DNA from 4 places in the Viridibacillus sp. FSL H8-0110 genome. Region 1 is predicted to be linked to each of the others. Evidence: riboswitches for the same ligand, from Rfam matches in the RefSeq annotation. Region 1 holds a riboswitch; each other region holds the start of a gene.

Region 1 (7,874 bases):
CTTGTCACTTCTATTCAATTAGCACTTGCATTCCCTTCTGAAATCGGTGGAATCTCTGCCTCTTTCACTAAATTTAGTAGTATTTTTGCTTTAACGCAAATTCCTTTAGCTATTTCTGAAGGTATTTTAACTGTGGTCATTATGAATTTCTTAAAAAAATACAACGTAGCTGAGCTAAAAGCACTTCGCGTCTTCACAAAAGGAGCTGAACAACGATGAAAAAGAATTTAATACTAATCTCAATCGTTGTCATTCTTGCTATTTTCCCTCTTTTCATTCAAAAAGGGGCTGAATTTGGAGGAGCTGATGGTGAAGCTGAAGCTGCCATTGGCGAAATTAATGCTTCGTATGAGCCTTGGTTCTCAAGTATTTGGGAGCCACCAAGTGGTGAAATCGAAAGTCTATTATTCTGCCTTCAAGCAGCCATTGGTGCTGGTTTTATCGGTTACTTTGTTGGTCTAACAAGAGGTAAATACAAACGCAAAGATAATGTGAATAACAAAGAGGGTCAAATATAAGATGCTTCTTATTGATAAATATGCTTATATGAATCGTTGGCAGCATATTCATCCAATAGAAAAAATGGTATTCACCTTTTTTCTGATGTTATTTTCGTTAACTGTGAAAGATACACTTGTATCACTCATCACATTCACTGTGATGAGTGCTTTTACAATTTTAGGTGCGAAAATTCCTTTTAAATATTATTTCAAGTTATTATTAGTGCCTAGTTTTTTCCTATTATCGAGTATGCTTACAATATTAATTTCAGTTTCAAGCAATCATAGCTTAAGCCCCTCTTCACTTTGGACAACTGAATTTTTAGGATTTCATATTTTTATTACAGAAAATAGTGTAGAGACAGCAATCCAATTATTTTTTACAGTGCTAAGTAGTATTAGTTGCTTATATTTCTTAACATTGACTACACCCATCCATGATATTTTACATGTATTACGTAAGCTGAAAGTACCAGCATTATTAATCGAATTAACTGAAATAACATATCGCTTCATTTTCGTTTTTTTAGAAACATCACTTAAAATTCATCAAGCACAAAATTCTCGTCTTGGTTATTTTACTGTGAAACAAAGTATCCACTCATTAGGTTTACTTGTTTCCACTTTATTTGTCCATGTATTTCAACGTTCTAAAGAATTAATAATTGCAATGAATTCTCGGTGCTATACGGAAGATATAAAATTATTAGAGGGTGAGTATTCATTTTCTAAAAGAAACTGGGTATTAATTGGACTCATTTCTTTTAGCATTGTCTCTGTTTATATTCAGTTTGGAGGAAGTCTAAATGGATGAGCTTTTTTTTGACATACAACATCTTACACATAGCTATCAAGATGGGACGATTGCATTAAACGAGCTTTCTCTTTCAATAAAAAAAGGTAAGAAAATTGCACTACTCGGTAATAACGGAGCTGGTAAATCTACATTATTTCAGCATTTAAATGGGATATTGCAACCCACTTCAGGTGAGATATATTTTAAAGGAGAACGGATGGAGTATGGGCGCAAATCTTTATTACAGTTACGAGAGCAAGTAGGCATCGTATTTCAAGATCCAGATTCTCAATTATTTTCTGGCACTGTAAAACAGGATATCTCGTTTGGTCCAATTAATCTTGGCTGGTCTAAAGAAAAAGTAGTTGAACAAATTGACTGGGCGATGCAAGAAACTGAAGTTATCGCCCTACAACAAAAACCAATTCATTTTTTAAGTTTAGGACAGAAAAAACGTGTTGCTATTGCTGGAGTTTTAGCAATGAATCCCGATGTCTTAATATTAGATGAACCATCTGCAGGTCTCGATGCATATTATTCTAAACAAATCATGTCACTTTTAAATACGATTCATAAACCGCATAAAACTATTATTTTATCGACACATGATGTGCATTTTGCATATGAATGGGCTGATGAGATCATTGTCATGAGTGATGGACAAATTCTATATCATGGTGATCCTGTCTCCGTTTTTAAACAACCTAACTTACTTTCAAAAGCTCATCTTGAGAAGCCATGGGTATTTGAAACGGCAGAGCAATTACTGCAAAACGGCATGTTAGCAATTGATGTCCCCTTCCCTCGAAATAGGGAGCAATTATTTCAACAATTTAAGGCAGACATAACAGTAAAGTAACAATTATTATTCTTAAACCATACTAGTATTTTTCTAGTATGGTTTTTATTTTCTCTTAGACGCTGGATTTTGATCTTATCTATATAGACTACCGAGGTTTATACTTAATCAATATTTATTCATACGATAATATTATAGTTATTACTATTTACAATTAATATAGAAATAAACAAAGCCACGAGCGACTTTTTACCATGGCTTTGTTTATTTTTCTTCTATTTAATTTTTTGCTTGTTCTAAAGTGGTTTTTTCTATTTAGTATCCGCTTTTTTTTATACTACAAATCAGCCAGCACCTTTTTTAATAGAATTATTTGAATATATAAAAGAAAATTCCGACTTCATGAATGTCATTCTTGGTCCAACTTCTGCTCATTTAGTAGTTATTCAACAATGGTTAGATAGTGGTATGAAACAAACACCCTATGAAATATCATTAATACTTTTCAATTTGACGGTTCAAGGACCTAGATCTTCTATTGGACTCTGAATTAAAGGCAGGATTATAAACTTTTCATCTTTTTATCAAAAGCAAACAGTCAGTTGATGAGATTGTAATGGCAGCTGGCTGTTTCTTCAAATACATGCTTTACAGGAATCTCAGCTAATTTCATCTTAATTGCCTTCATTTTCATTTATTCTAGATAACTGGTTCTTGTCCCCATAGAAAAAACACCTCCACGTTGATTTTTAGAAGTAGGATACCCAATTTTTCAACGAAAGGTGTTTTTATTTGTCTCATTTTTCTATGTCAGTACATAATTTTTCTCGTAGCATTTAAAATATAGTTAAGAAATTTGTTCTTTTAAGAAAGTGACTAAGTCTAAGTGATTAGCTGGTGTAACACCATGTCCGTCTGGATAGCTCTTAAACGTGACAGCTGCACCTAATGACTCAAAGAAGTCCTTACTTTCAAGACCCCATTGATGCGGTAGAACATAATCATATTCACCATGAGAGATGAAAATTGGCATATGTTCCACTGATTGTTTATGATATTCGTTTTTCACAAAATCAGGAATATAACCACTTAAAGCGACAACTGCTGTCAACTTATCGCCTAAAACAAATGCTAGTGACTGTGCTAAAATAGCTCCTTGGCTGAAGCCCATTAATACAACTTTCTCTACATCAATATTATAAACGAAAGAAGCTTCATCTATAAATTCTCGGATAAAATGAACTACTTTATCAAAAACTGGACGATCTGGTTCCCCTATATCTTGAATTGTAAAGAAGGCATAACCAGGTTTATGTGTAATAGGGCCACGCAAACTAAAAATATGACAACTATCTTTAAATTCAGCTACTAATCCAGGTAAATCTTGCTCATTACTCCCCATTCCATGTAATAAGAAAATGGCTGGGTATTTTTTAGATGGATCCATATTTTTTGGTTCTGTATGAATAAATGTAAAAGGTGAGTTCATTAATTGTCTTCCCTTCGAGATAAACTATATTTATAATAGCATAAAGTATGCTTTGTTGGTGCTCACCTTTAGATTTTAATAGAAAATGGTCTTTACTTATAAAGAGTATCTACAAAAAAAGAAAATGCCCTATGCTATTTTACTAATAGAATAGAGCATTTATTTATATTATTCCCACTCAAATGGTGTTTCTTGGTACACATAGTAGTTCAGCCAGTTAGAGAACAATAAATGCGTATGTGAACGCCAAGTATTATATGGCTGTTTTGCTGGATCATCATTTGGAAAATAATTTTGAGGAACTTCTATATTCAACCCTTTTGCAACGTCACGTGAATATTCGTCTGCCAAAGTATGAGCATCGTATTCTAAATGCCCAGTTATCATGATGTGCTTTTCATCTTCTGACATGACAATAAATACTCCAGCATCATCAGAGGCTGAAAGTAGTTTGAGCTTTGGATGAGCTTCAACTTCTTCAATAGATACAGATGTATTCCGTGAGTGTGGTGCAGTGAATATATCATTAAAACCTCGAACAAGCTTTACAGTTGGATCTTTGATTGTATGATCATAAATTCCTGAGCATTTCTTCGCAAGTGGGAATTTCCCAATACCATAATGATGATAAAGTGCTGCTTGTGCACCCCAACAGATATGTAACACAGAAGTGACATTTGTTTTAGTCCAATCCATAATACTGACGATTTCTTTCCAAAAATCAACATCTTCAAACTCCATTAATTCAATCGGTGCACCCGTTATAATCATGCCGTCAAAGCGTCGGTGCTTAACATGTTCAAACGTCGTATAAAATGATTCTAAATGTGTTTTACTAACATTTTTTGAAACATACGTTGCAGTATTTAAAAACGTTACGTTTACTTGTAGAGGTGTATTACCAAGTAGACGTAATAATTGAAGCTCAGTTTTCTCTTTTTCTGGCATTAAATTCAAAATTAATATATTTAAAGGACGAATATTTTGGCTTTTTGAACGGTCCTCTTCCATTACGAAGATTTTTTCCTCTTTTAGTAATTCCGTTGCTGGAAGGTTTTTCGGAATATTAATTGGCATAGCTATTTCTCTCCTTTTTGTCTATTATGTACACGCATATAAAAAGCCCTCATTCTAAGGATAAGAATGAGGGCTAACTTAACACGCTCGTTTCTTATCTTCCAAGACTTTTGTCTTGTAGGACTTAGCACCTTTCTGATTAAATCAGAGGTTGCTGAAGCTTCACAGGGCCTTATCCCTCTGCTTCTCTTGATAAGAATATGTAATTGATTTAATCCTATCATTAAATTGTCAGATAAGCAAACATTTCTGTCAATTTAACCATAGGAAATAAGCCCTCATAGTTTTCCTATAGGGCTTTAGAAAAGTATTTTAAAACAGGGTAATTCAGTATGTTTAATACAGTATAAATCATATTCCATTTTTATGCAACAATTACAAATCAGTTATATATAACAACTGATTTTCTGCTACATTCCTTACCTTATAACCATTTGGATTATTCCTTTGCCATCTCCAAGCATCTCGACACATATCTTCCAAAGTTTTTTCTGCTACCCAATTCAGTTGTTGTTTTGCTTTTGTCGCATCTGCATAGCTAATGGTAACATCACCTTCACGTCGATCACTTATTAGGTATTTAATTGGAATACCTGAGACATATTCAAATGTTTTTACAACTTGTAGGACGCTATATCCTTCACCAGTACCTAGATTAAATACTCTCCATCCATACTTTCCTTTTAAACTTTCTAACGCTTTTACATGACCTTTTGCCAAGTCTACTACGTGAATATAATCACGAATACCGGTTCCATCAAGCGTTGGATAGTCATTTCCATATATATTTAAAAAAGGTAATTTACCCGTTGCCACTTGCGTAATATAAGGCATCAAATTATTCGGAACGGAAAAAGGATCTTCTCCTATCATGCCACTTTCATGTGCTCCAATTGGATTAAAATATCGTAATGAAACAATGGAAAAAGAATGATTGGATTGTGCAAATTCATATAAGAATTTTTCAACAGCTAGCTTTGTTGTTCCATAGGGATTCGTTGTATTTAAGGTTGCAGTTTCAGGGATAGGACATTGTTCTGGGGTGCCATAGACAGTTGCTGATGAACTGAAAACGAGTTGACGTACTTTATACTTATTCATTAGTTCGACTAACTGGATTGTGCTTACCAAATTCTGCAAGTAGTATTTAATTGGATTGTGGAGGGATTCTGAAACAGATTTGGAACCTGCTAAATGAATGACGCTATCGATTGAATAGTTTTGAAACACCTTTTCTAAATCTTCTTTATGACTAATATCTACGGAGAGACATGTTATTTTTTTCTTTGTGATTGCTTGCATACGATTGATTACTTCTTTATTACTATTAATAAAATTATCTACAATAATGATTTCATGACCAGCTTGGATTAACTCGATACATATATGTGAGCCAATATATCCTGCTCCACCAGTTACTAGAATGTTCAATGCTTCTCTCCATTTCTTAACTTCTTTGAATTACTTATTACATTCTTCCTCCTAGAACGAGATGTCTTTAGGATAATCGCCTCCTTTAATACAAATCCGTTTGTAACTTGTCTAAATTTAAAAATCTAGAGAATTGCTAATAAAAACTTAGTGATGATCAAGTATTGTTACATCTATTATCTGTTTCTTTTCATTTTGAGCCTGTAAATACTGACTCACTGTTTTGTCATACATAGAATGAAATGAGAATCTATCTTCAAAATAACGGCAACCTGCATGACCAAGTTGCAGCCTTAAGTCGCTATTCTCTAGTAATTGAATCAACTTGTCTTTAATAACTTGTATATCATGATTTACTATATACCCTGTTTCATTATCGATAATGAGTTCTTGTACACCCCCTACATTCGAAGCGATAACTGGTAACTGAGCTCTCATTGCCTCCAAGATAGAAATAGGTAGTCCTTCAAAATTAGACAAAAGGACAAAGATGTCAGCCTGTTGTAGTTGTGTTTCTATATCATCACGAGAACCTAGAAATGTAACGCGGTGGTCGATACCATTTTGTAGCGTTAACGTTTTTGCAGCTTCCATCTCTTTTCCATCACCTATGAAAACTAGCTGCCACTCATTTTCTTTCATTGAGGAAAGAACTTCAATCAAAAGATCTTGACGCTTAGGTTGCTCAAATCTTGCTACCATAACGATTTTTGATATTTTATTTTGAGGAAAGCTATGTTTATTACTATTCTGAATACCATTATGAATCGTCGTCATTTTTTCTTTTTTGCCAACTTTTTTTTTGATAGCAAGTGCGTAATCATAATTTGAAACAGTAATAATTCTAGTCGTTTTTCTCGCAAATGCCCTCTCGATTTGTTGATAAATCCAACGTTTTATTGGTTTTACTCCTTCAGTAAATGCCCAACCATGTGCAGTAAAGACAGTTGGTATATTTAAAGAAAAAGCTGCTAACCTACCAACTACACCCGCTTTTGATGAATGAAGAGCTACTACATCTGGATTAATACGACGTAATATGGAACGTATTTCAAAAAATGCACGAATATCAGCTACAAGGTGAATAGCCCATTTTAAATTTTGAAGTTGAATAATGCTTATATTCTTTTCATTTAACGGCTTAAAAATGAGTTCTCCTTTTGAAGTGAGTATTGTTACTTCATGTCCATCTAAAGCAAGTTGTTTTGTGAGAGCAAGTACATGTGTTTGAGCTCCGCCAGTTGTATCTAATTTCGTGATTATTTGAACAATTTTCATTAACTCACCTTTCTTTGATCTTTGTGTTTGCCAATATACGCTGATTAATGAAACTGTTCTCCATATGACCAATTTATTTACCTTGAAACCACCATTAACGAATGCTTATGATTACACAAATACTTTGCTGCAATTATCTGGTTTTTAATATGGAATTAATAGCCGCTGTTAACAGTCAAACATTACTGCCTGTAATACAGTTACAAATACTAAAAACCTTCTAAGAATCTATTATGTATAAGTGAAATAAGCTATTATTTCTTTTTACTCCATCATTTTTGGCTTCACATGTCAGTTTACTGGATGATCAAACTTCATTATTTTTCGACTTGCTCGCAATACATGGCCATTTATATAGATGAAATATAACTTGAATTACATATCAATAAGCTCCTTCTCGACTAAAAACCACACGAATAGTGCGAATTAATATTTTGATATCGAGTAGTAAAGAGCAATTCTCTACGTAATCAATGTCATAATTTATTTTTCTTCCATGAGGAA
Region 2 (7,874 bases), 1.6 Mb from region 1:
ATATGGATAGCTTCCTTTGGGACATAACTGTTGAGTAAGCGTGTAATTTCCATTGAAACGCGGATGAAGAAGTCCATTTTAGGTTCAAATAGGCGAATATCCGGATGCTTCGGAATTTCATAGAGGCGTGTGCCCGTTTTTACTTGGAAACGTTTTTTCATCATCGGCGATGCCGCTAGCACGATACTTCCCTTTTGATTGAAGTTACCAACTACCGCAATCGGCGTTTTCATCACATCTAAATGCTCCAATGTTGCAATACAACTCGCATAGAAGCAACGCATATCGATACACATAATTGATCGCCTTGGCATGTTTTCGTACATACACCTATCCTCCAATAGAGAACGTTTGTTCTTATTTTAAATTGAGATGAGTGAGATGGCAAGTGGGAATATCAGGTATTGTGAATGAGTAGTGAGTATAAGTTTTACCAGGAGGACTTCATAATAAAAAGAGACTACTGCACACTTAAAAGTGTGCAGTAGTCTCTTTAGAAAAATGCTCGAAACATTTACTCGAGATATCCAGCTTCAGCAGTCAGACTCTCGAGATCACTTCCACCTTCTCGGTTGAAAACTGAAAGTACGTTTTCAATTCGAAGGTTCCAGCGCTTGTCGAGTCTAGGGGACCGCTTCAGCATTTACTCGAGATATCCAGCTTCAGCGGTCAGACTCTCGAGGTCACTTCCACCTTCTCGGTTGAAAACTGAAAGTACGTTTTCAATTCGAAGGTTCCAGCGCTTGTCGAGTCTAGGCGGACCGCTTCAACATTTACTCGAGATATCCATCTTCAGCGGTCAGACTCTCGAGGTCACTTCCACCTTCTCGGTTGAAAACTGAAAGTACGTTTTCAATTCGAAGGTTCCAGCGCTTGTCGAGTCTAGGCGGACCGCTTCAACATTTACTTCATCCAGTCAGGTTTGCCGAAACCTTTAAATTCTTCATCGATGATTTTTTCAAATTCTTCCGATTTAACGATTTCTAGTATATCTTTTGCTAGTTGTGAATCTTTGTTTTCTTCCTTAACCGCAATAACATTACGGAATTTATCAGGCATGTTTTCTAAGAAGAGTGCATCTTGTAGATTCAGTCCCGCCGCAAGTGCAAAGTTTCCTGGGACACCAACAAGGTCAGCGCTATCGATTGCACGAGGCAGCCCCGCCGCTTCTATTGGTTGGAACACTAAGTTTTTAGGATTTTCAACAACGTCTTTTTCAGATGCTTTTAGTTCTTCGATGTTCGGGTCAATTTTGATAAGACCTTGTTCTTGTAACGCTAATAATGTACGTGCCGCATTTGATGGATCATTAGCAATTGCTACTTTTGCGCCGTCTTTAATACCATCAATTGATTTAAAATCTTTTGCAAAGAAGCCCATTGGTGCAGTTGGTACGTTAATTAGACCAGTTAATTTCATTTTATTTTGTTCATTAAAGTTTTCAAGATAAATTGAATGTTGGAAAAGGTTTGCATCAATATCACCAGAATCTAATGCTTTGTTTGGTTGTACGTAGTCACTGAATTCAACTGTTTTTACTTTATACCCTTTTTTCTCTAATTGCGGGATGATTGCTTTATTTAACATGTCACTATACGGCCCTGCAGTTGCGCCAATTTTAATGTCTTTTGAATCTTTTGGTTTGCTTTCATCTTTGTTACCACATGCAACTAAAACTGTTGCTAATACGAATAATAACGCTGCTAGTAAAAACTTTTTCATTTTCAAATCTCCCCTTTATCGTTTATCAATTGCTTTTGAAATGGCATCGCCTGAAAGTTGAATAATTTGGACAATAACAATTAAAATGACAACTGTCGCAATCATAATTGTGTTGTCATAGCGGTAGTAACCAAAGCGAATAGCTAGGTCGCCAATTCCACCGCCGCCGACAATACCAGCCATTGCGGAATATGCGACTAAACTAATAATCGTCATTGTCACACCTTGGATAATACCCGATTTCGCTTCAGGTAATAGCACATCTCGTATAATCATCCACGGTGTTGCACCGACAGCTATTGATGCCTCGATGACACCTTTATCAACTTCACGCATAGACGTTTCTACAAGTCTCGCAAAGAACGGAATGGCTGCTACAGATAATGAAACACTTGCCGCTACGGGACCAATTGTATCTCCAACCAGTATTTTTGTTAGCGGGAACAACGCTACTAATAGAATGATATACGGAACGGAACGAACTAGATTGACGATAAACCCTAAAATTCCGTTAAAAAAACGATTACGTAAAAATAAACCTTTGCTTGTAACAAATAGTATAATTCCAAGTGGTAAACCAATAATTAGTGAAATGCTAAGTGAAATACCAATCATCAGTAACGTTTCACCAAATGCTTTCCAAATGTCTGGAAGCATACTAATAAAGTGCTCGAAATCAAATAGCATTGTTAATCACCTCCACAAACGCACCGCGTCCTTCCATATAAGAAATAGCTCTCCCTACATTATCCGGTTGACCTTGTAGCTCCATTAAGAAAATGCCAAGAGGTTTTTCTTGAATATATTCAATTGTGCCGTGCAAGAAATTACCACGTACTTCAAAGTTTTGAATCATATCTGAAATGACGCCCTCTCCAGCTACATCTCCTTTGAATAGTACTTTCACAATTTCCCCTGTCACACCTTTAAGAATCGTTGGTGGCAGTTCAAATGATACAACGCTGCTAATAAATTCTTGTGTTAATGGCTCAACCGGATTTGCAAAAACGTCGTAAACTGCCCCTTCTTCAATGACTCTTCCATCTTGCATAATAACCATTCGATCACAAATTTCTTTCACAACATCCATTTCGTGCGTGATAAGGATGATTGTAATATTTAGCTCACGATTGATCTTTTTTAGTAAGCGTAAAATGGAAACCGTTGTTTTTGGGTCAAGTGCTGATGTCGCTTCATCACAAAGTAGTACGGATGGATTATTTGCAAGTGCGCGGGCAATGCCGACACGTTGCTTTTGACCACCACTTAATTGTGCTGGGTAAACGTCTATTTTCTCAGATAAACCTACCATTTCAAGCAATTCTTTTACACGAGCATTAATCAGCTTCGGTGGTGTAGCCGCTGCTTTTAAAGCAAATTCAATATTTTCGCCAACCGTTTTTTGACTGATTAAGTAAAAATGTTGGAATATCATTCCGATTTTCAAACGCGCTTTACGAAGTTGTTCACCTTTTAATTTTGTTAAATCTTGACCATTTACTACGATACTGCCACTTGTTGGTCGCTCTAATAAATTGATACAACGTAGAAGCGAGCTTTTTCCTGCGCCAGAATAGCCAACAATACCGAAAACTTCACCTTCATCGATTGTCAACGATACGTTGTCTACACCCGTTACCGTACCCTTCTTGGTTTTATATACTTTTGTAAGATTCTGAATCTCTAGCATATTGTATCCCCTCAAATCTGTTTAAATTATGTAACTTCTATAGAAATACTTGGAATTTGCTGTATTAAAAAACGCTTCTTTCGGTTATCTGAAAGAAGCATCGTAAGTGTAAATTGGCGATTTATCTTCCAGAATGTACTCATTCTGTAGGAATTGGCACCTTCCCTTTGGCAGGGGGTTGCCGGACGTCATAGGGCCTATCCCTCGGTCTCTCTAGATAAAATTCAATATTCGTTTGTAAGTTATGAACTAAATATTACTGTGAAATAATGTAGATGTCAAACACTTTTTTGAAACTTTGAATTATTTCAAAATATCTTTATATAATTCAGGACGACGATCATCATATACCGGGATTCGTTGGCGAATTTCATCCACTATAGAGAAATCGACATCGATAATCGCCATTTCTTCATCTTCTCCACCAGTCCATAACACTTCACCCCAAGGTTCAATAACCATCGATTGACCGTTGAAATTTTGTTTTTTATGGCTAATTCTATTTACTGCAATAACAAAACACTGGCTTTCAATTGCACGTGCTTGTAATAACGTTTTCCAATGATCAATACGTGGCGTTGGCCATTGTGCAGAAACGAAAATTACTTTCGCTCCGTTCAATGCATGAAGACGTAACCACTCTGGAAAACGAATATCGTAGCAGATAACACCAGCTGCTGGAATATCACCCAGTTCAAAGTTATTTTGCTTATCGCCAGCTGATAAATACAAATGCTCGTCCATTAGACGGAAAAGATGCGCTTTATCATATTCGCTGACAAGCTCCCCTTTGTTGTTATATACGTACATCGTATTATAGAATTTACCATCTTTTTTCGTTGATACCGAGCCACCAACAATATGAATTTGTAATTCTTCTGAAAGCTTTTGTAGAAAATTCTTTGTGCGTTCCCCGTTCGGATCTGCAAGGTCTTCTAATTTCTCTAAAGCATAGCTAGAATTCCACATTTCGGGAAGAATTGCGAGTTCCGCCCCCTTATCAGCGGCCTCCCTGATAAACTTTTCGACGTTTGTAAAATTTTTTTCGATGTCCCCGAAGGCAACATTTAATTGTATACATGCAATTTTCATAACTCCACCACCTGTAGACATTTTCTTAAAAAGGTTATAATATTTCTCTTATTATTGCGACTATTTTATACATACGTCTATTTTATCCACAAAGTAGTTGTTGTGTATAGCGTTTTTATAAGAAAGATTTTGTGGATAACAAGTTATTAAAGAAAATAATTCAAGGGGGTTTGTTCGAAGATGGAATTTTCAACGAGATTACAACAGTTGCCGAAGCAGTTTTTCGCAACTTTAGTACAAAAAGTAGGTGCCGCAGTTGCGGAAGGTAGAGATGTCATCAATTTAGGCCAAGGAAATCCAGACCAACCAACGCCTCCTCATATTATAAAAGCTATGCAGGAAGCTGTTATTAATCCGCAAACTCATAAATACTCTCCATTCCGTGGCTTGCCAGAATTCAAGGAAGCCATTGCTGAATTTTATGCGCGAGAATACGGCGTTGAAATTGATACAGATACGGAAGTAGCCATACTTTTCGGCACAAAAATTGGTGTAGTTGAATTACCTTTAGCTATTATGAACCCTGGTGATTCAATGCTACTCCCAGACCCTGGTTATCCGGACTATTGGTCAGGCGTAGCACTAGCGGATGTCAAGTTCGATACACTTCCATTACTAGCGGAAAACAACTTCCTACCTGATTACACAACTGTGTCAGATGAGGTAAAAGCTCGTGCGAAATTAATGTATTTAAATTACCCAAACAACCCAACTGGTGCTGTTGCTAATTTATCATTTTTCGATGAAACTGTGCAGTTTGCGAAAGATCACGATATTGCAGTAATGCATGACTTTGCATATGGAGCAATTGGATTTGATAGTGAAAAACCAGTGAGCTTTTTACAAGCTGAAGGTGCTAAAGATGTCGGGGTTGAGTTGTATACTTTATCGAAAACGTATAATATGGCCGGTTGGCGGGTCGGCTTTGCCGTTGGTAACGCAAAGTTAATTGAAGCATTAAATTTAGTACAAGACCATTTATTTGTCAGCCTATTTCCTGCTGTGCAAGAGGCTGGTATTGCAGCACTTTCTAGTTCACAAGATTGTGTAACTGAGTTAGTGGCTATGTATGAAAGCCGCCGGAACGCATTAAAAGTCGCTTGCGATCGTATTGGCTGGGCAGTGACAGCTCCAAAAGGATCATTCTTTGCATGGCTTCCTGTACCAAAAGGATATACGAGTGAAACATTTGCTGATTTATTGCTAGAACAGGCTGATGTAGCAGTTGCTGCGGGTAATGGTTTTGGTGAATATGGAGAAGGGTACGTACGTGTTGGCTTACTTGTTGATGAGGACAGGCTTCATGAAGCAATAACTCGTATCTCAAAACTAAATTTATTTTAAGTATTTATAAACTGAAAAGCTAACTTATCTCATAAGTTAGCTTTTCAGTGCATGGGTTTAATAACTATATCAATAAAACAGTCACATAATCACAGATGGTTATAGATTTAACAAAGAAAATTTCCTAATAAAATGCCCAGCACACATAGCGCTGAGCATTTTTTATATTAAAAAATTACGCCTAGCTCTTTACCTACTTTTTCATAAGTCGCTAAAGCTTCGTCTAGCATTTCTTTTGTATGTGCGGCAGTTGGCATATTACGTACGCGTCCAGTGCCTTTTGGTACAGTTGGGAAGACGATTGATTTAGCGTATACGCCTTCTTCAAAGAGACGAGCAGAAAAGGCTTGAGTTAGTTTTTCGTCACCAATGATACACGGTGTAATCGGTGTTTCAGATGCGCCGATGTTAAAACCAAGTTTTTTCAGACCCGCTTTTAAATAATCGCCATTTTCCCACAGTTTATCGCAAAGTTCTGTTGAATCAATTAACATTTGAACAGCTGCAGTGATTGCAGCAACATCACCTGGTGGTAAAGCTGTTGAAAATAAAAATGGACGAGAACGTACTTTTAACCAATCAATTAAATTCTTCTTACCAGCTACGTAACCACCTACTACACCAATTGCTTTAGACAGTGTACCGATTTGGAAGTCGATCTCTTTTTCTAAACCGAAGTGCTTCACAGTACCTTTCCCTTTACCTGTTACACCTGATCCATGAGCATCATCCACATATGTAATAAGATCAAATTCTTTCGCAATTTCTACGATTTCAGGAAGTTTTGCGATATCTCCATCCATTGAAAACACACCGTCAGTGATGACCATTACTTTATTGTATAAGCCTGATTCAGTTGCTGCTTTTGCTTTGGCACGTAAATCGTCCATGTCAGAGTGATTAAAAGCAATAATTTTTGCTTTTGATAAGCGACAACCATCTATAATAGATGCGTGATTTAGTTGATCAGAAAGGATAGCATCATTTTTATCCATAACAGCCGAAATGGCTGCCATATTACAGTTGAATCCTGATTGATATGAAATGGCTGCTTCTGTACCTTTAAATTCTGCTAGTTTCTCTTCTAATTTAACGTGAAGATCGAGTGTACCATTGATTGTGCGGACTGCTCCAGCACCTACGCCGTATTTTTCGATTGCTTCTTGAGCAATTTTCTTTAATTTATCATTTGTTGCTAAGCCAAGATAGTTATTTGAAGATAGGTTGACCAAATTTTTGCCACGCACTTGAATAACTGAACCGTTCGGGCCTTCTACTGGATCTATTTCGTTGTATAAGCCTTGGTCGCGCAGTTGTTGCAAGTTGTCGTCTACGAATGTGTTCAGTACGTTTGACAAGAATATCATCCTTTCAATTTTCGATAAAAATATTGTAGCATACTTTCATCGTTATTTGTACATCTGAAAAGAACTATTACCAACAGCGATATGAAATTCATTGCAATAACTAGACATACTGTCCTTACAAGAAACACAGTTGTACACTCAGAAAAATTAGAATACTTACTTTTCTAGATTATTTTGATGGAAACAGTACATTCTATTAAGTAATTCATCATTCATAACCTCTTCTAAATTTCTCTGTTATGACTCACTCATCTTATTCTAGAGTACTAAAAAAGTGAGTAGACAATTATCTACTCACTTTCTACTTATTTCGTTAACTCTGAAAATGTTACTTGTTCTTCGCCAATACATTTCAATAATAATTTGCGGCTATACGCAAGCGAAAATTGAACAATAGGACCAAGACCAAATGCCATAAGGACAGTACCAAGACCTACAGGACCACCAAGTAACCATCCTGCTACAGCAACTGCAATTTCCATAATTGTACGGGCTTTAGTAATACTTAAACCCAACTTGTCTACAGCTAAAAGCATCAAGCTATCACGAGGACCTGCCCCAAGATTTGCTGAGATGTACATTCCGCCACCTAAACCTATTAAAATAATACCGATTACGAAGCTAAGAAATTGTAGTGCTAAATGATCAACATCAGGCAA
Region 3 (7,874 bases), 1.9 Mb from region 1:
AACGATTTTAGCAATGCCTCACTAATTACGATGTATTTAGGTTTTAATATTCCCGATAGCCAATTACCTGCAGACGGTACAGGTTTTATCGTTTCTGAAAACAGTGATGTCAAATGTAATGCTTGTACATGGACAAGTCGTAAATGGAGTCATACTTCAAAAGACGGCAAATTACTTGTGCGTTTATTTTATAAAAACTCAAACCCAGATTTTGAAGAAATGAAGCATTCAAGTAAAGAGGAATTAACTGAAATTGCTTTAGAGGATATTGCAAAAAGCTTGAATATAGAAGCAGAGCCTACTGTTGTAGAAGTGACAAAGTGGAATGATTTAATGCCAGTTTACCATCTTGGTCATGGAAAAACAGTAGAAGCTTTATCAACTAAAATGGCCACTGCATATGAAAATGTATTACTTGCAGGTTGTTCTTATTACGGTGTAGGTATTGGCCCTTGTATTAAGAACGGGAAAGAAACAGCAGAATCAATTCTAGCAAAAATACATTAAAAAACAATCAAGGTAGGTAGAAAAGAGCTAAGGGATACCAATTTCATTAGCTCTTTCTTTTTGGGTTAATTTTAACGTTATGTCAAACTGCTTGAAAGTGCTAAGTGAATTGTTACTATTAAAATGAATGAGAAAAGAAGGTGGATAACATGCAGAAAAAGGGAAGTTTGATATTAGGCATTTTCTTGCTAGTAATTGGTTTAGTTTTTATTTTCTATCAGCCTATTATGGGATATTTCATTTCGAATATGTCGAAGGCAACGATTGAGCAACAAGACATAGCGTCAGCAATGAAGAATCTAGATGCGTCATTTGATTTTCAGCAAGTGGATGATTTAAATGTCAAAGATGTTGTAAAGGCACAATTCAATCAAAAAAAACTAAATGCCATTGGAGCTATTAGTGTACCTCAAGTGAATATGCGATTACCTATTTTATATGGTGTATCGAATACAAACTTAGCAATTGGTGCTGGTACGATGAAACGTGAACAAAAGATGGGAAAAGCTAATTATGCCTTAGCGGGTCATAATATGAATAATGGGAAGGCACTCTTTAGTCCTCTTACTAATGCGGAGGAAGGTATGCAAGTTTATGTAACCGACTTTAAAAAAATCTATGAATATAAAATTGATAAAATGCATATTGTACAACCGGAGCAAATTGATGTCATAAATGATTCAAATGAAAAAATGATAACGCTCGTTACATGTAATTATGATGGTTCTAAGCGACTGATTATTCAAGGTGAATTGGTTGAAATAAAAAGTTATGATAAGACATCAGCTAATAAAATTTTTGCAAATAAATAGTCATGAAGAAATGATTGTTGTTTCAACAAGTAATTGCCAAAACTCATCTTTTTTGTTTTGTAGCTAAAATATACTTATAATACAGAGTTTTGCTATAATTCTAAAAACGCTCTTGACGATATTCTTTTCTAGGGTTATGATTCTTTTAATTATTCTAACAATTAAATATATATTTCTTATCAAGAGAAGCTGAGGGACTGGCCCTTTGAAGCTTCAGCAACCAGCCATCTGGTCAGGTGCTAACTCCAGCGGATTTACAGATTGTCCGAAAAGATAAGAAGGAGCGAACATCGTAATCGTCAAGCCTTCTTATCCATAAGAAGGCTTTTTTATGTAGAAAGGAAGGGATTTTAATGGGATTACTTGAAAAATTGCAAACACAAGTGTTAACAGCTGACGGTGCGATGGGCACTTTATTATATTCTTACGGAATTGATTATTGTTATGAGGAATTAAACATTACCAAGCCTGAAGTGATTGAAAATATACACCAACAATATATAAAATCAGGCGCTGACATTATTCAGACTAATACGTATACAGCGAATGCCATTAAATTAGAACGTTATGGTTTAGAGAGCTCTGTAAAGGAGTTTAATGAATCGGCAATCGCCATTGCAAAACATGCTGCAGCACCAGGAGGCCAATTTGTCTTAGGGACAATTGGTGGTATTCGCGGTATTCGTAAAAGTGAAGCGACACTAGCTGAAATCATAGCTGCATTAGATGAGCAAGCGGGGTATCTATTAGCAGGTAATCCGGATGGTTTATTACTAGAGACGTACTATGATTTTGAGGAACTTTCATCTGTAGTGCAACATTTGAGAAAATTGACTGATGTACCAATCATCTCGCAAGTATCAATGCATGAACCAGGTATTTTACAAAATGGCTTATTATTAAATGATGCATTGCACCAATTAGAAGCTTTGGGTGCAGATATTGTTGGAGTAAATTGCCGTTTAGGCCCTCACCATACAATCCAAGCGTTTGAGGATGTAGAATTGCCATCCAAGGCATTCTTATCTGCATATCCAAATGCTAGTTTGCTAGATGTAGAAGATGGCAAAATTGTTTACGAATCAGAGGCTGATTATTTTGGCCGTGCTGGTGTTTTACTACGTGACCAAGGTGTTCGATTAATTGGAGGATGTTGTGGTACGACACCGAAGCATATAGAAGCTGTAAAAAAACGTATTGCTGACCTACCACCAATTGAAAATAAAATTGTAAAGAAGAAAAAAGTAATCGAGATTAAAGAAGCGACTCCTGATCAGCATGAGCCACTTCACGAAAAGGCGAAAAAGGAACGTACAATCATTGTAGAACTCGATACACCTCGCCACCTTGATACCACTGCCTTTATAGAGGGGGCGCAAATACTCAATGAAACAGGTGTTGATGCTGTCACTATGGCTGATAATTCATTGGCATCCCCTCGTATTAGTAACATGGCAATGGGCTCAATTTTGAAAATGCAAAATAATATTCGTTCCCTTGCTCATATTACTTGTCGTGATCGCAATCTCATCGGCTTACAATCGCATTTAATGGGTCTTGATGCATTAGGTATTAATGAGATTTTAGCAGTTACTGGAGACCCTACAAAAGTAGGTGATTTCCCAGGTGCAACTAGTGTTTATGATGTCTCAAGCCTAGAGTTACTTCAATTAATTAAACAGTTGAATGAAGGGATATCATTCTCAGGTAAACCTCTTCGTAAAAAGGCTAATTTCTCTATTGCAGCTGCATTTAATCCTAATGTACGAGTGCTTGATAGAGCCGTAAAAAGATTAGAAAAGAAAATTGAGTGTGGAGCAGATTATTTCATCACACAGCCTGTATATACGAAGGAAAAAATAATAGAGATATATGAAGCTACTAAACATTTAGAAACCCCTATTTTCATAGGAATCATGCCACTAACAGGTATCCGAAATTCAGAGTTTTTACATCATGAAGTACCAGGGATTAAGCTCTCTGATGAAGTACTTGAAAGAATGCGCGCAACGGGTAATGATAAAAATCTTGCAACTGCAGAAGGAATAGCGATTGCTAAGGAATTAATCGATACAGCCGCAGAGTTATTTAATGGTATTTATATCATTACGCCATTTACACGTTACGATATGTCAGTAGAATTGATTCATTATATTCAAGAGCTAGATCAACAGAAAGTAGGAGATCACAACTATGTTAAAACAACCAATTAAAGAACGACTCCAACAACATATTCTTATATTAGACGGTGCAATGGGGACTATGCTCCAAAATGCTAATTTAACTCCCGAGGATTTTGGTGGAGATGAATATGATGGCTGTAATGAATATTTGAATATCACACGACCTGACGTGATCGAAAATGTACACCGTGCTTATTTAGAGGCGGGTTCAGATATTATTAGTACGAATACATTTGGTGGGACTCCTGTTGTATTAAATGAATATGCATTGGGTGATCAAGCGCATGAAATTAACTTATTAGCAGTGCAAATCGCTAAAAAAGTAGCGGATGAATTGTCAACACCTGAATGGCCACGATATGTTGCTGGTGCAATGGGACCAACGACTAAAACCTTATCAGTAACTGGTGGTATTACATTTGATGAGCTATTGTATGACTTTTACGTGCAAGCTAAGGCATTAATTAACGGTGGAGCGGATTTGTTATTACTTGAAACAAGTCAAGATATGCTGAATGTTAAGGCTGGCACTTTAGGTATTAAACAAGCGTTTGAAGAGCTTGATAAAGAACTGCCTGTGATGATCTCGGGAACAATTGAACCTATGGGAACTACTCTGGCAGGGCAAAGTATTGAAGCCTTTTATATTTCAATTGAACATATTAAACCGCTATCAGTCGGGTTGAACTGTGCTACTGGACCTGAATTTATGACAGATCATTTACGCACGCTTTCAGAATTAGCAACAAGCTATGTTAGTTGTTATCCGAATGCAGGTTTACCAGATGAAGAAGGGCATTATCATGAGACTCCGGAATCATTGTCTAAAAAGCTTGAAGGTTTTGCAGATAAAGGCTGGTTGAATATTGTTGGGGGTTGTTGTGGTACCACGCCTGAGCATATTAAATCAATCCGTAAAGTAGTAGAGCATAAGCAGCCTCGTCAAATGCCTGAAACAGCGCATGGTCATGTCGTAGCAGGAATTGAACCGCTTATATATGATGATTCAATGCGCCCGTTATTTGTAGGTGAACGTACAAATGTTATTGGTTCACGAAAATTTAAGCGTTTAATTATAGAAGGTAAATTTGAAGAAGCGGCAGAAATTGCTCGTGCACAGGTGAAAAACGGTGCGCACGTTATGGATATTTGCTTAGCAAACCCTGACCGGGATGAACTTGAAGATATGAAAAACTTCATGACTGAAGTGGTAAAGAAAGTTAAAGTTCCCCTTGTAATCGATTCAACGGATGAAAAGGTAATCGAAGAAGCACTGAAATATTCCCAAGGGAAAGCAATCATTAACTCTATTAATTTAGAGGACGGAGAAGAACGTTATGATGCTGTTTTACCAATAGTGAAAAAATACGGTGCTTCTATCGTTATCGGAACAATTGATGAAAAAGGAATGGCTGTTGACCGCCATAGTAAATTGAAAGTTGCTGAACGTTCTTATGACCTGCTAGTGAATAAATGGGGAATCGCACCGGAAGATATTATTTTCGATCCTCTTGTATTCCCAGTTGGTACGGGAGATGAACAATATATAGGAGCGGCTGAAGAAACGATTGAAGGTATTCGCTTAATCAAAGAAAAAATGCCTCGAGTATTAACTATTTTAGGTGTTAGTAATGTATCGTTTGGTTTACCTCCAGTTGGACGTGAAGTATTAAACGCTGTGTATTTATACCACTGTACACAAGCCGGGCTAGATTACGCTATTGTAAATACAGAGAAATTAGAGCGCTATGCTTCAATTCCAGAAGCTGAGATTAACTTAGCAAATGATTTAATCTATAAAACAAACGACAAGACACTTGCTGATTTCACAGATTTCTATCGTGACAAAAAGAAAGAAAAGACTGAAGATGATATTCCAAAAACAGTACCAGAGCGACTAGCATATTACATTATTGAAGGTACAAAAGAAGGGCTAATCCCTGACTTAGAAGCTGCAATGAATATGTACGATTCACCGTTAGAGATTATTAATGGACCTTTGATGACAGGGATGGCTGAAGTTGGACGTTTGTTCAATGACAACCAATTAATCGTAGCCGAAGTACTACAAAGTGCGGGAGTTATGAAAGCATCAGTATCATTCCTAGAACAGTTCATGGAAAAAAATGAAAATGATACTGGTAAAGGAAAAGTAATATTAGCAACAGTTAAAGGGGATGTACATGATATCGGAAAAAACCTTGTTGATATTATTTTAAGTAATAATGGTTATAAGGTAATTGATGTTGGTATTAAAGTTACACCCCAAGCACTAATTGAAGTTATTAAAAAGGAACATCCAGATATCGTTGGATTATCAGGATTACTCGTAAAATCAGCACAGCAAATGGTCATTACTGCGCAAGATTTCAAGGATGCAGGCATCATTACTCCAATGCTCGTAGGTGGAGCGGCATTATCAAGACGCTTTACAGAAACGAAAATTGCAGCAGAGTACGATGGTCCAGTTATGTATGCAAAAGACGCGATGCATGGGCTTGAGTTAGCTAACAGACTGCAAAGTGATGATAAAGGTGAATTGCTAAATGAGTTAGAAGACGCAATTGAAAAACGTGCAGCATCGGAAGAAAAGCGTGCTGCAAGACCAGCTGTTGCTGTAGCAGAAAAACCAGTTAAAACAGTACGTTCAGATGCACCGATTTTTGTACCGACTGATTTACGACGTCATGTTTTAAAAGACTATTCAGTATCTCATTTGTATCCATATGTGAATATGCGAACATTAATTGGCCATCATTTAGGTTTAAGAGGATATAGTGATGAAATGCTTGAAAAAGGTGACTCTCGAGCAGTTGAGTTATACGAATTAGTAACAGAATTCTTGGAATCAGGTATGTTAAATCCATCAGGCATGTATCAATTCTTCCCTGCACAAGCAGACGGAAATGATGTTGTTATTTATGATCCAGAAGATAGTAAGACCGTTATTGAGCGCTTTACTTTTCCACGACAAAATAAGATGCCGTACTTATGTTTAGCTGATTTCTTGAAAACAGTTGATAGTGGAGAAATGGATTATGTTGCTTTTATGCAAGTAACTGCTGGGCACGGTGTACGTGAGGCTGCAGCACGTTTGAAAGAGCAAGGGAAATTCCTTGAAAGTCATGCATTCCAAGCAACAGCTCTTGAATTAGCAGAAGGTTTTGCAGAACGCATCCATCAAGAAATTCGAGACCAATGGGGATTCCCAGATACCACCGATTTCACTATGCGTGATCGTTTTGCGGCAAAATATCAAGGGCAACGTTTTTCATTTGGCTATCCTGCATGTCCAAATTTAGAAGATCAATCGAAACTCTTTGGTTTGATTAAACCAGAAGATATAGGTGTACATCTTACAGAGGAATTTATGATGTCGCCAGAAGCATCCGTATCAGCAATTGTTTTTGCACATCCTGATGCAAGATATTTCAATGTAGAATAAGAAAAAGCGAGATGGTTTTAAGCCATCTCGCTTTTTGCATTTATTTTAAACAGATTGTAGATGTAATTTCGAGTAAGAAAACAAAATCCATCCTTATCATTTAATGATAAATATTAAACAAAGTAAGCAGTATCAAGTGTATTTTTAATTTTATTACCAAGTATTAAGACTTGCTATATGACAGATGTCATATGTTAATCATGACAACTATATCTACTATCATGTAACTATAAGTTTTAAGATGAGAATATATAAAGCGAAGAAAAGTGAGGGACATCACATGAATAATATAGAAAAGACGAAGCAATTACGTAAGGACGTCGCACCGTTCGCTAAGTCTCATTTGAATAAAAGTATTATGCAAATGGTTAACACTTTGCTACCACTAATAATCTTATGGACAGCAGCGTATCTATTAGTTCCAGTATCTGTTTGGGCATCGGTTGGTTTAAGTATTATCGCAGCAGGTTTTGTAGTTCGTACATTTATTATATTCCATGATTGTACTCACGGGTCATTTTTTAAAAATAAAAAAGCAACAGATATTGTTGGTACATTAACAGGAGTATTAACATTATTTTCTTATGAAAAATGGAAACGTGAACACGCGATTCACCATGCAACAAGCTCAAATTTAGATAAACGTGGTGTTGGTGACATTTGGGTGATGACAATTGAAGAGTACGTTGCAGCATCAAAAATGGAGCGATTCAAATATCGCGCTTACCGTAACCCGCTTGTAATGTTCGGATTTGGACCACTTTATTTAGTATTAATTTCAAGTCGTTTTAATCGTAAAGATGCAAAACGAAAAGAGCGTATGAATACGTATCTTTCAAATATTATTATCTTAGCACTAGCAACTACGATTGTGATGACTGCTGGATGGACTGCATTTTTAATCGTACATGGTACGACGATGTTTGT
Region 4 (7,874 bases), 1.0 Mb from region 1:
AAAGACAATGCAATCGTAGTTTGTAACATGGAAAATGTGGATCCAGTTGGGATTCATACAGGAGATTCAATTGTAGTTGCACCATCTCAAACTTTATCAGACCGTGAGTATCACATGCTACGTAATGTATCGCTTAAAATCATTCGTGCACTTAAAATCGAAGGTGGTTGTAACGTTCAACTTGCCCTTGATCCACACAGCTTCAACTACTACATTATTGAAGTGAATCCACGTGTATCACGTTCATCAGCACTTGCTTCAAAAGCAACTGGTTACCCAATTGCGAAGCTTGCAGCGAAAATCGCAGTCGGTTTAACATTAGATGAAATGATGAACCCTGTTACGGGCAAAACTTATGCTTGCTTCGAACCAGCACTAGACTATGTTGTGGCGAAAATTCCACGCTGGCCTTTCGATAAATTCGAAAATGCAAAACGTAACTTAGGTACTCAAATGAAAGCAACTGGTGAAGTAATGGCAATCGGCCGTAATTTCGAGGAAGCTATGCTAAAAGCAGTTCGTTCACTTGAAACTGGCCATAAACATATTGAAATGAAAAATCCTGAAGAGCTGTCAGATCAATGGATTGAAAAACGTATCCGTAAAGCAGGAGATGAGCGTCTATTCTTCCTGGGAGAAGCGTTGCGTCGAGGTGTGACTATCGAAACAATCCATGAATGGAGCCAAATCGATCTATTCTTCTTAAATAAATTTAAAAACATTGTTGATTATGAAACTGTATTAAAAGATAATCCGCATGACAAAGCCGTATTGCGCCAAGCGAAACGTATTGGTTTTGCAGATGAAACCGTTGCGAAACTTTGGAATACAACAGAGTCAGCGATTTATGACTTCCGTAAAGAAAATGGCATCGTACCAGTATACAAAATGGTAGATACATGTGCTGCTGAATTTGAATCAGAAACACCATACTTCTACGGTACATACGAAGATGAAAATGAATCAATCAAGTCAGATCGTGAATCTGTAATCGTGCTTGGATCAGGTCCAATTCGTATCGGACAAGGGGTAGAATTTGACTACGCAACAGTACACTCTGTTTGGGCGATTAAAGAAGCAGGGTACGAGGCAATCATTATTAACTCAAACCCAGAAACAGTTTCAACTGACTTCTCAATCTCTGATAAGCTTTACTTCGAGCCATTAACAATCGAAGATGTTATGCACATCATTGATCTTGAACAACCAAAAGGTGTTGTCGTACAATTTGGTGGCCAAACAGCTATTAACCTAGCAGATAAATTGGAAGCAAGAGGCGTGAAAATTTTAGGAACATCACTAGATGCAATTGACCGTGCTGAATCACGCGACCGTTTCGAGGAAGCACTACACGAAATCGGTATCCCACAACCGATGGGGAAAACGGCTACTTCTGCTGAAGAAGCGATTGTTATTGCTAAGAGAATCGGATTCCCAGTTTTAGTGAGACCATCATATGTACTAGGTGGACGCGCAATGGAAATCGTTTATAACGAAGAAGAACTACAGTATTACATGGAGCATGCGGTTGAAGCTAGCCCAGAGCACCCAGTATTAGTTGATAGATACTTAACTGGTACAGAAATTGAAGTAGATGCGATTTGTGACGGCGAAAACGTCTTGATCCCAGGTATTATGGAGCATATCGAACGTGCAGGTGTTCACTCAGGTGACTCGATTGCAGTATATCCACCTCAACAACTGTCTCAAAAACATATTGATACATTAACAGACTATACAACTCGTTTAGCCAAAGGTTTGGAAATCAAAGGTTTAATGAACATCCAGTATGTAATTTCTGATGACGAAGTATATGTTATCGAAGTAAACCCACGTGCATCACGGACAGTACCGTTCTTAAGTAAAATTACGAACTTACCGATGGCGAATATTGCAACAAAAGCGATACTGGGTCAATCAATTGTGGAACAAGGTTACCAAACTGGTTTGGCACCGATTCAAAAAGGTGTTTACGTGAAAGTACCAGTATTCAGCTTTGCTAAATTGCGTCGGGTTGACATTACATTAGGACCTGAAATGAAATCAACAGGTGAAGTAATGGGGAAAGATAGTACACTAGAAAAAGCGCTATATAAAGGTCTAGTAGCAGCTGGAATGGATATTAAGGATCACGGTTCAGTCTTAATGACAGTAGCGGACAAAGATAAAGACGAAGCAATTGCTTTAGCTAGACGCTTTACGAATATCGGCTATAGTATTTTAGCAACACCAGGTACTGCAAAAGCAATTGAAGAAGCAGGTATAAAAGCGAGTGTTGTTGATAAAATCGGATCAAATGGTCCTACTTTACTAGACGTTATCCAAAATGGCGGTGCTCAATTAATCGTCAATACACTAACAAAAGGAAAACAACCTGCACGTGACGGTTTCCGTATCCGCCGTGAATCAGTAGAAAATGGGGTTCCATGCTTAACATCTCTTGATACTGCAGAGGCGATGCTTCGAGTAATCGAATCTATGACCTTTACAGCTGAAGAAATGCCTAAGCAGGAGGTGCGAGGATGATTCACCAAGAACGTATGCAAGTTGTACGCCAACAGCAAATTGCTGAGGATATTTTTGAGCTGACTTTAACAGGTCAGCTTGTCCTAGATATGAAACAACCGGGTCAATTCGTCCATGTACGTGTAACGGATACATTTGAACCTTTACTAAGAAGACCGATTAGCATCGCATCAATTGATCATGAACTATTGCAGTTCACAATGATTTACCGAGCAGAAGGTCGTGGTACTACAATCTTATCGGCAAAACGACCAGGTGAAGAAGTGGATGTACTTGGCCCGCTAGGACACGGTTTCCCTGTAGAAGAAGTAGAACCAGGGCAAACAGCACTATTAGTTGGTGGTGGTATTGGAGTTCCTCCTTTGTATCAGCTATCAAAAGAATTGCATGCAAAGGGAGTACGTACGATTCACGTATTAGGATTCCAATCTGAAAACAACGTCTTTTACGAAAAGGAATTTTCTAATTTAGACGACACATACATCGTAACAGTAGATGGTAGTCAAGGAACAAAAGGATTTGTCACAGACTTATTAAAAGAAACAGCACCTAAATTTGATGTTTTTTATAGCTGTGGACCAACTCCGATGCTAGGGGCATTAGAGCAAACTTATCCTGATAAAAAAGGATTCCTTTCCTTTGAAGAACGTATGGGCTGCGGCATCGGAGCTTGCTATGCTTGCGTATGTAATACAACAGATGCAACAGAAAAAGAATACTTGAAGATCTGTTCTGACGGTCCAGTCTTCCCAAGAGGAGTTGTGAAGCTATGAATAGATTACAAGTCGAATTACCAGGCTTATCATTAAAAAATCCAATTATCCCAGCTTCGGGCTGCTTCGGATTTGGACAAGAATATGCACAGCTTTATGATCTATCAAAGCTAGGTGCAATAATGATAAAAGCTACAACATTAGAAACACGCTCAGGTAACCCAACGCCACGTGTTGCTGAAACAGCGGCGGGTATGTTAAATGCCATTGGCTTACAAAATCCAGGTTTAGAGCATGTTTTATCACATGAACTTCCATGGTTAGAAAAATATGATGTGCCGATTATTGCTAATGTGGCTGGAACAGAAACTGCCGATTATGTAGCAGTAGCAGAGGCTATTTCAAAAGCACCAAATGTACATGCATTAGAGTTGAATATTTCATGTCCAAATGTTAAATGTGGTGGTATTCAATTCGGTACAGATCCGAAATCAGCAAGTGACTTAACGGCAGCAGTAAAAGCGGTATCAGATGTACCTGTATATGTAAAATTATCACCAAATGTAACGAATATTTCTGAAATCGCAAAAGCTGTAGAAGCAGGCGGAGCAGACGGTATTACGATGATTAATACATTAATCGGTATGCGTTTGCATCCGAGAACAGGAAAACCGATTATTGCTAACGGTACTGGAGGGTTATCAGGTCCAGCTGTTAAACCGGTAGCAATTCGTATGGTCCATGAAGTAAGCAGAAACGTTAATATTCCGATCATTGGAATGGGAGGAGTTGCAACTGCAGAGGATGTTATCGACTTCCTATCTGTAGGGGCAAGTGCTGTAGCAGTAGGTACTGCAAACTTTGTGGATCCATTCGTCTGCCCAAATATTATAGAAGCATTACCACAAAAGCTAGATGAATTAGGTTATAACAAATTAACAGATGTAATTGGAAGGAGCCACCGCTAAATGAATAATAAGCCTATTATCGCGTTAGATTTTCCAGATGAACAGAAAGTAATGACATTTCTTTCTCAGTTCAATGAGCCACTATTTGTGAAGGTGGGTCTTGAGCTTTATTTACAAGCAGGGCCAGACATTATACGCAAAATTAAAGCACAAGGTCACGACATTTTTTTAGATTTAAAACTGCATGATATTCCAAATACGGTGAAATCAGCGATGAAGGGCTTAGCAAAACTTGGTGTGGACCTAGTCAATGTCCATGCTGCAGGCGGTTCAAATATGATGGCGGCTGCTCTTGAAGGATTAAAAGAGGGAACTGAGGAAGGTAATAAGCGACCAGTTTTAATTGCAGTAACTCAGTTAACCTCGACGACTGAAGAGGAAATGCAAAACGAGCAACAAATCAATTTATCTTTAGATCAATCAGTAATGCATTATGCCAAACTTGCACAATCAGCTGGTTTAGATGGTGTTGTCTGCTCTGTACTTGAAGCAAAAGCAATCAGCGAAGTATGTGGAGAAAGCTTCCTAAAAGTAACACCAGGTATACGTATGGTTGGTGGTGTTGCACATGATCAAAAACGCGTTGCTACACCTGATTTTGCACGCGAAGAAGGCTCGACGCAAATCGTTGTAGGTCGTGCTATTACACAAGCAGAAAATCCAGTTGAAGCGTACCATGCTGTACAGCAATTATGGGGAGGACAACAATAATGACAATTCAAAAAGAAGTAGCACAAGGTATGTTAGAAGTAGGAGCAGTAGAGCTAAGTCCGAATGATCCATTTACTTGGGCATCAGGTATTAAATCACCAATCTACTGTGATACACGTTTAACAATTTCTTTTCCAAAAGTACGTACAACAATCGCAAACGGCCTTGCAGCGCTTATTAAAGAAAATTTCCCGGAAACAGATGTAGTAGCTGGTACAGCAACAGCGGGAATACCACATGCAGCATGGGTAAGCGACATTTTAGACTTACCTATGGTATATGTACGTTCAAAACCAAAAGACCATGGTCGTGGTAACCAAACAGAAGGAAAGCTTTCTGAAGGTCAAAAAGTAGTTGTAGTAGAAGATATTATTTCGACAGGTGGTTCTAGCATTACAGCAGTAGAAGCACTTCGTCGTGAAGGCGCTGAAGTACTTGGTGTCGTTTCAGTATATTCATATAAATTACCACGTGCTGAACAGGCTTTTGCGGAAGTGGGTGTTCCTTACTATTGCCTATCAAACTTTGAAGCATTAGTTGAAGCAGCAAAAGAATCAGGTGCTATTAATGAATCAGACATTCCAGGTTTACTACAATGGCATGCTGATTTAAAAGCCGGGAACTTAAAATAATAATACAAATATAGGTGCTTTTAAACTAGCAAGGGAAAAGAAATTATCTCTTGCTAGTTTTTTTATTGTGCAAAATGCTACTTTATAAAGAATCATTTTAAATGAAGAAAATAATTGTATATATGTTGCTTAATTATGGAAATTGTTTTAAAATCAATTAAACCAATAAGTTAACTAGGGATATTAAGTGGATTTCTTTACTTGAGAAACTGAAGGAAATGGCCCACTGAAGTTTCAGCAACACCTAATTTTTAGGAAGGAGCTAACTTCAACATGATTGCGTGCAATTATGAGAGATAAGAGTTGAATTAGTCCCCCTCAACTCTCTTTCTAGAAGATGTAGAAAGAGAGTTTTTTAATAGAAGTCGTTTATTCCATAATTGGTAAATAACAAAGAGAGAGGTTATAAAGATGGTACAAAGAATTGATGGGAAACAAGGTAAATTTGTATTGGATGCTGCAACACAAGTTGGAAGTGTCATTTTAAAAGTAAAAGATTTGGAACGTCAAATTGCATTTTACGAAAATGTAGTTGGTCTTGTCGTTTTAGAAAAAAGTACACAACATGCTAAATTTGGTGGTAAAGGCAGTAACAACGTTATTTTTGAATTAGAAAAAACCGCGGAAAAATTACAAACCGCTAAAAGTACGGGTTTATTCCATACAGCTTTTTTATTACCAAGTAGAGAAGCGTTTGCAACGAAATTTTTCGAAATTCTACGTAATAAGGAAACGATAGATAGTCCGATAGAGCAATCTTCACGTTTCCCGCACTTTGAACGCTATATTCCAATTGCTAGGTTAGATAGTGCGAGTGATCACGGTTATAGTGAGGCGTTTTATATATATGATATTGAAGGAAATGGTATAGAAATATATGCGGATCGTCATCGTGAAGATTGGGATAAGTATCCTGGTGGAAGTAATCCTCTTAATTTCAAAGAGTTAGCTCCATTAGCTGATTTTGAAACAGATGGGAAATTACCAGCTGAAACAATAATTGGTCATGTTCATTTGCGAATAGCAAATATAGAGGAATCCGTAGATTTCTATATAAATAAATTAGGTTTTGAAAAACAGATGATTATTGATACAGCATTTTTTATTTCAGTAGGGGGCTATCATCACCATCTTGCGGGAAATGTATGGTCGGGTGAAGGACTTCAAAAGGCAGCTGAAAATGAATCAGGATTGAAAGAAGTACGTTTTAAATTACCAACAACAGAAAGTTATGAGACAGCAAAAAATTATATTAAACAACAAATACAAATTCAAGATTTAGGGGATGAGTTTGTTGTAGAAGATCCAAGTGGAAATCGTATGGTTTTTGAAATTGCATAAAACAAAAAATCGAATCGTTATAAAAGGTAACAAAATGAAGTTTAGTTGTTGTATTTTTTAACATCACTACTAAAATTATTGAAGTATGATTAGACTTAGTAGAAAATTTATCGCATGCCCAAATGCTTGTAGCAAAGTCCTACCTTTATATAGAAAGTTATTTATAATGATCCAAATATAAGTAAAAACAACGATTGAAAAAGCTAAATTAGATAATGTGAAAATAGGATTTGGTACAACGGAGAAGTGATTAAGGCAGTGCAGTAAATAGTAAAAGGAGTCGCGTTTGAAAAATGTGCGACTCCTTTTAAGTGTTCTTAAATCTTATTATTTTAATTTCATGATTAATTCTTCATCGGGTGTTACATACAATGTCTTTTGCTCGAAGTAAATAACAAAACCAGGTTTAGAACCATTTGGTTTTTTTACTTGACGTACCTCTGTGTAATCGACAGGTACGGACGACGATTCACGTGCTTTACTGAAATAGGCTGATAAAGTTGCCGCTTCTAGTAAAGTTTGTTCATCTGGTTCAGAAGAGTGAATAACGACATGTGATCCTGGGATATCCTTTGTATGCAACCAAATTTCAGATTTACGTGCGATTTTAAATGTTAAATAATCATTTTGTTTATTGTTTTTGCCAACTGAAATGTCAATACCAGTGGAAGATTTGAATTTTTCTGGAGTTGGTTTAGTTGGTTTTTTACGTCGTTTTGAAGCACGTAATTTCAAGTAGCCTTGTTCAGCTAACTCTTCACGAATTTCTTCTATATCAGCTGGAGCAGCTTGTTGTACTTGTTGCGATAGCATTTCAAAGTAGGCTAAATCTCCTTGCGTTTTATTGAGTTGCTCTTGCACCATGATAAGTGCGTTTTTCGCCTTGTTGTACTTAGTATAGTAGCTCTGTGCATTTTCAACAGGTGTTTTCCGTTCGCTAATAGGGATCGTGATTTCTTCACTGTCCTCACTATAATAATTAA

What was found. A riboswitch is a leader RNA that binds a small molecule or an ion and turns the genes downstream of it on or off. The one in region 1 is predicted to bind S-adenosylmethionine.
Region 2: another riboswitch for S-adenosylmethionine. It lies ahead of MHH98_RS19605 (methionine ABC transporter ATP-binding protein); the one in region 1 lies ahead of metA (homoserine O-acetyltransferase MetA).
Region 3: another riboswitch for S-adenosylmethionine. It lies ahead of MHH98_RS02295 (bifunctional homocysteine S-methyltransferase/methylenetetrahydrofolate reductase); the one in region 1 lies ahead of metA (homoserine O-acetyltransferase MetA).
Region 4: another riboswitch for S-adenosylmethionine. It lies ahead of MHH98_RS17020 (VOC family protein); the one in region 1 lies ahead of metA (homoserine O-acetyltransferase MetA).

Annotation. Positions count from the first base shown of each region.
Region 1 covers NZ_JBBOPJ010000001.1:2,361,697-2,369,570, forward strand. Annotated here, with positions in the region: gene MHH98_RS11790 (energy-coupling factor ABC transporter permease) at 1-219, shown strand, start outside; gene MHH98_RS11795 (energy-coupling factor ABC transporter substrate-binding protein) at 216-518, shown strand; gene cbiQ (cobalt ECF transporter T component CbiQ) at 520-1,314, shown strand; gene MHH98_RS11805 (energy-coupling factor ABC transporter ATP-binding protein) at 1,307-2,155, shown strand; gene MHH98_RS11810 (alpha/beta hydrolase) at 2,943-3,584, opposite strand; gene metA (homoserine O-acetyltransferase MetA) at 3,753-4,661, opposite strand; SAM riboswitch class I at 4,753-4,860, opposite strand; gene galE (UDP-glucose 4-epimerase GalE) at 5,037-6,092, opposite strand; gene MHH98_RS11825 (glycosyltransferase family 4 protein) at 6,240-7,370, opposite strand; gene MHH98_RS11830 (sugar transferase) at 7,753-7,874, opposite strand, start outside.
Region 2 covers NZ_JBBOPJ010000001.1:3,947,982-3,955,855, forward strand. Annotated here, with positions in the region: gene MHH98_RS19590 (Y-family DNA polymerase) at 1-326, opposite strand, end outside; gene MHH98_RS19595 (MetQ/NlpA family ABC transporter substrate-binding protein) at 904-1,722, opposite strand; gene MHH98_RS19600 (methionine ABC transporter permease) at 1,738-2,409, opposite strand; gene MHH98_RS19605 (methionine ABC transporter ATP-binding protein) at 2,399-3,412, opposite strand; SAM riboswitch class I at 3,531-3,636, opposite strand; gene MHH98_RS19610 (carbon-nitrogen family hydrolase) at 3,716-4,504, opposite strand; gene MHH98_RS19615 (pyridoxal phosphate-dependent aminotransferase) at 4,685-5,848, shown strand; gene MHH98_RS19620 (glycine C-acetyltransferase) at 6,016-7,215, opposite strand; gene MHH98_RS19625 (YczE/YyaS/YitT family protein) at 7,521-7,874, opposite strand, start outside.
Region 3 covers NZ_JBBOPJ010000001.1:448,235-456,108, forward strand. Annotated here, with positions in the region: gene MHH98_RS02285 (protoporphyrinogen oxidase) at 1-507, shown strand, start outside; gene MHH98_RS02290 (class A sortase) at 657-1,319, shown strand; SAM riboswitch class I at 1,493-1,599, shown strand; gene MHH98_RS02295 (bifunctional homocysteine S-methyltransferase/methylenetetrahydrofolate reductase) at 1,673-3,532, shown strand; gene metH (methionine synthase) at 3,513-6,947, shown strand; gene MHH98_RS02305 (fatty acid desaturase) at 7,228-7,874, shown strand, end outside.
Region 4 covers NZ_JBBOPJ010000001.1:3,388,817-3,396,690, reverse strand. Annotated here, with positions in the region: gene carB (carbamoyl-phosphate synthase large subunit) at 1-2,526, shown strand, start outside; gene MHH98_RS17040 (dihydroorotate dehydrogenase electron transfer subunit) at 2,523-3,299, shown strand; gene MHH98_RS17035 (dihydroorotate dehydrogenase) at 3,296-4,207, shown strand; gene pyrF (orotidine-5'-phosphate decarboxylase) at 4,208-4,918, shown strand; gene pyrE (orotate phosphoribosyltransferase) at 4,918-5,550, shown strand; SAM riboswitch class I at 5,744-5,853, shown strand; gene MHH98_RS17020 (VOC family protein) at 5,962-6,891, shown strand; gene MHH98_RS17015 (Rqc2 family fibronectin-binding protein) at 7,219-7,874, opposite strand, start outside.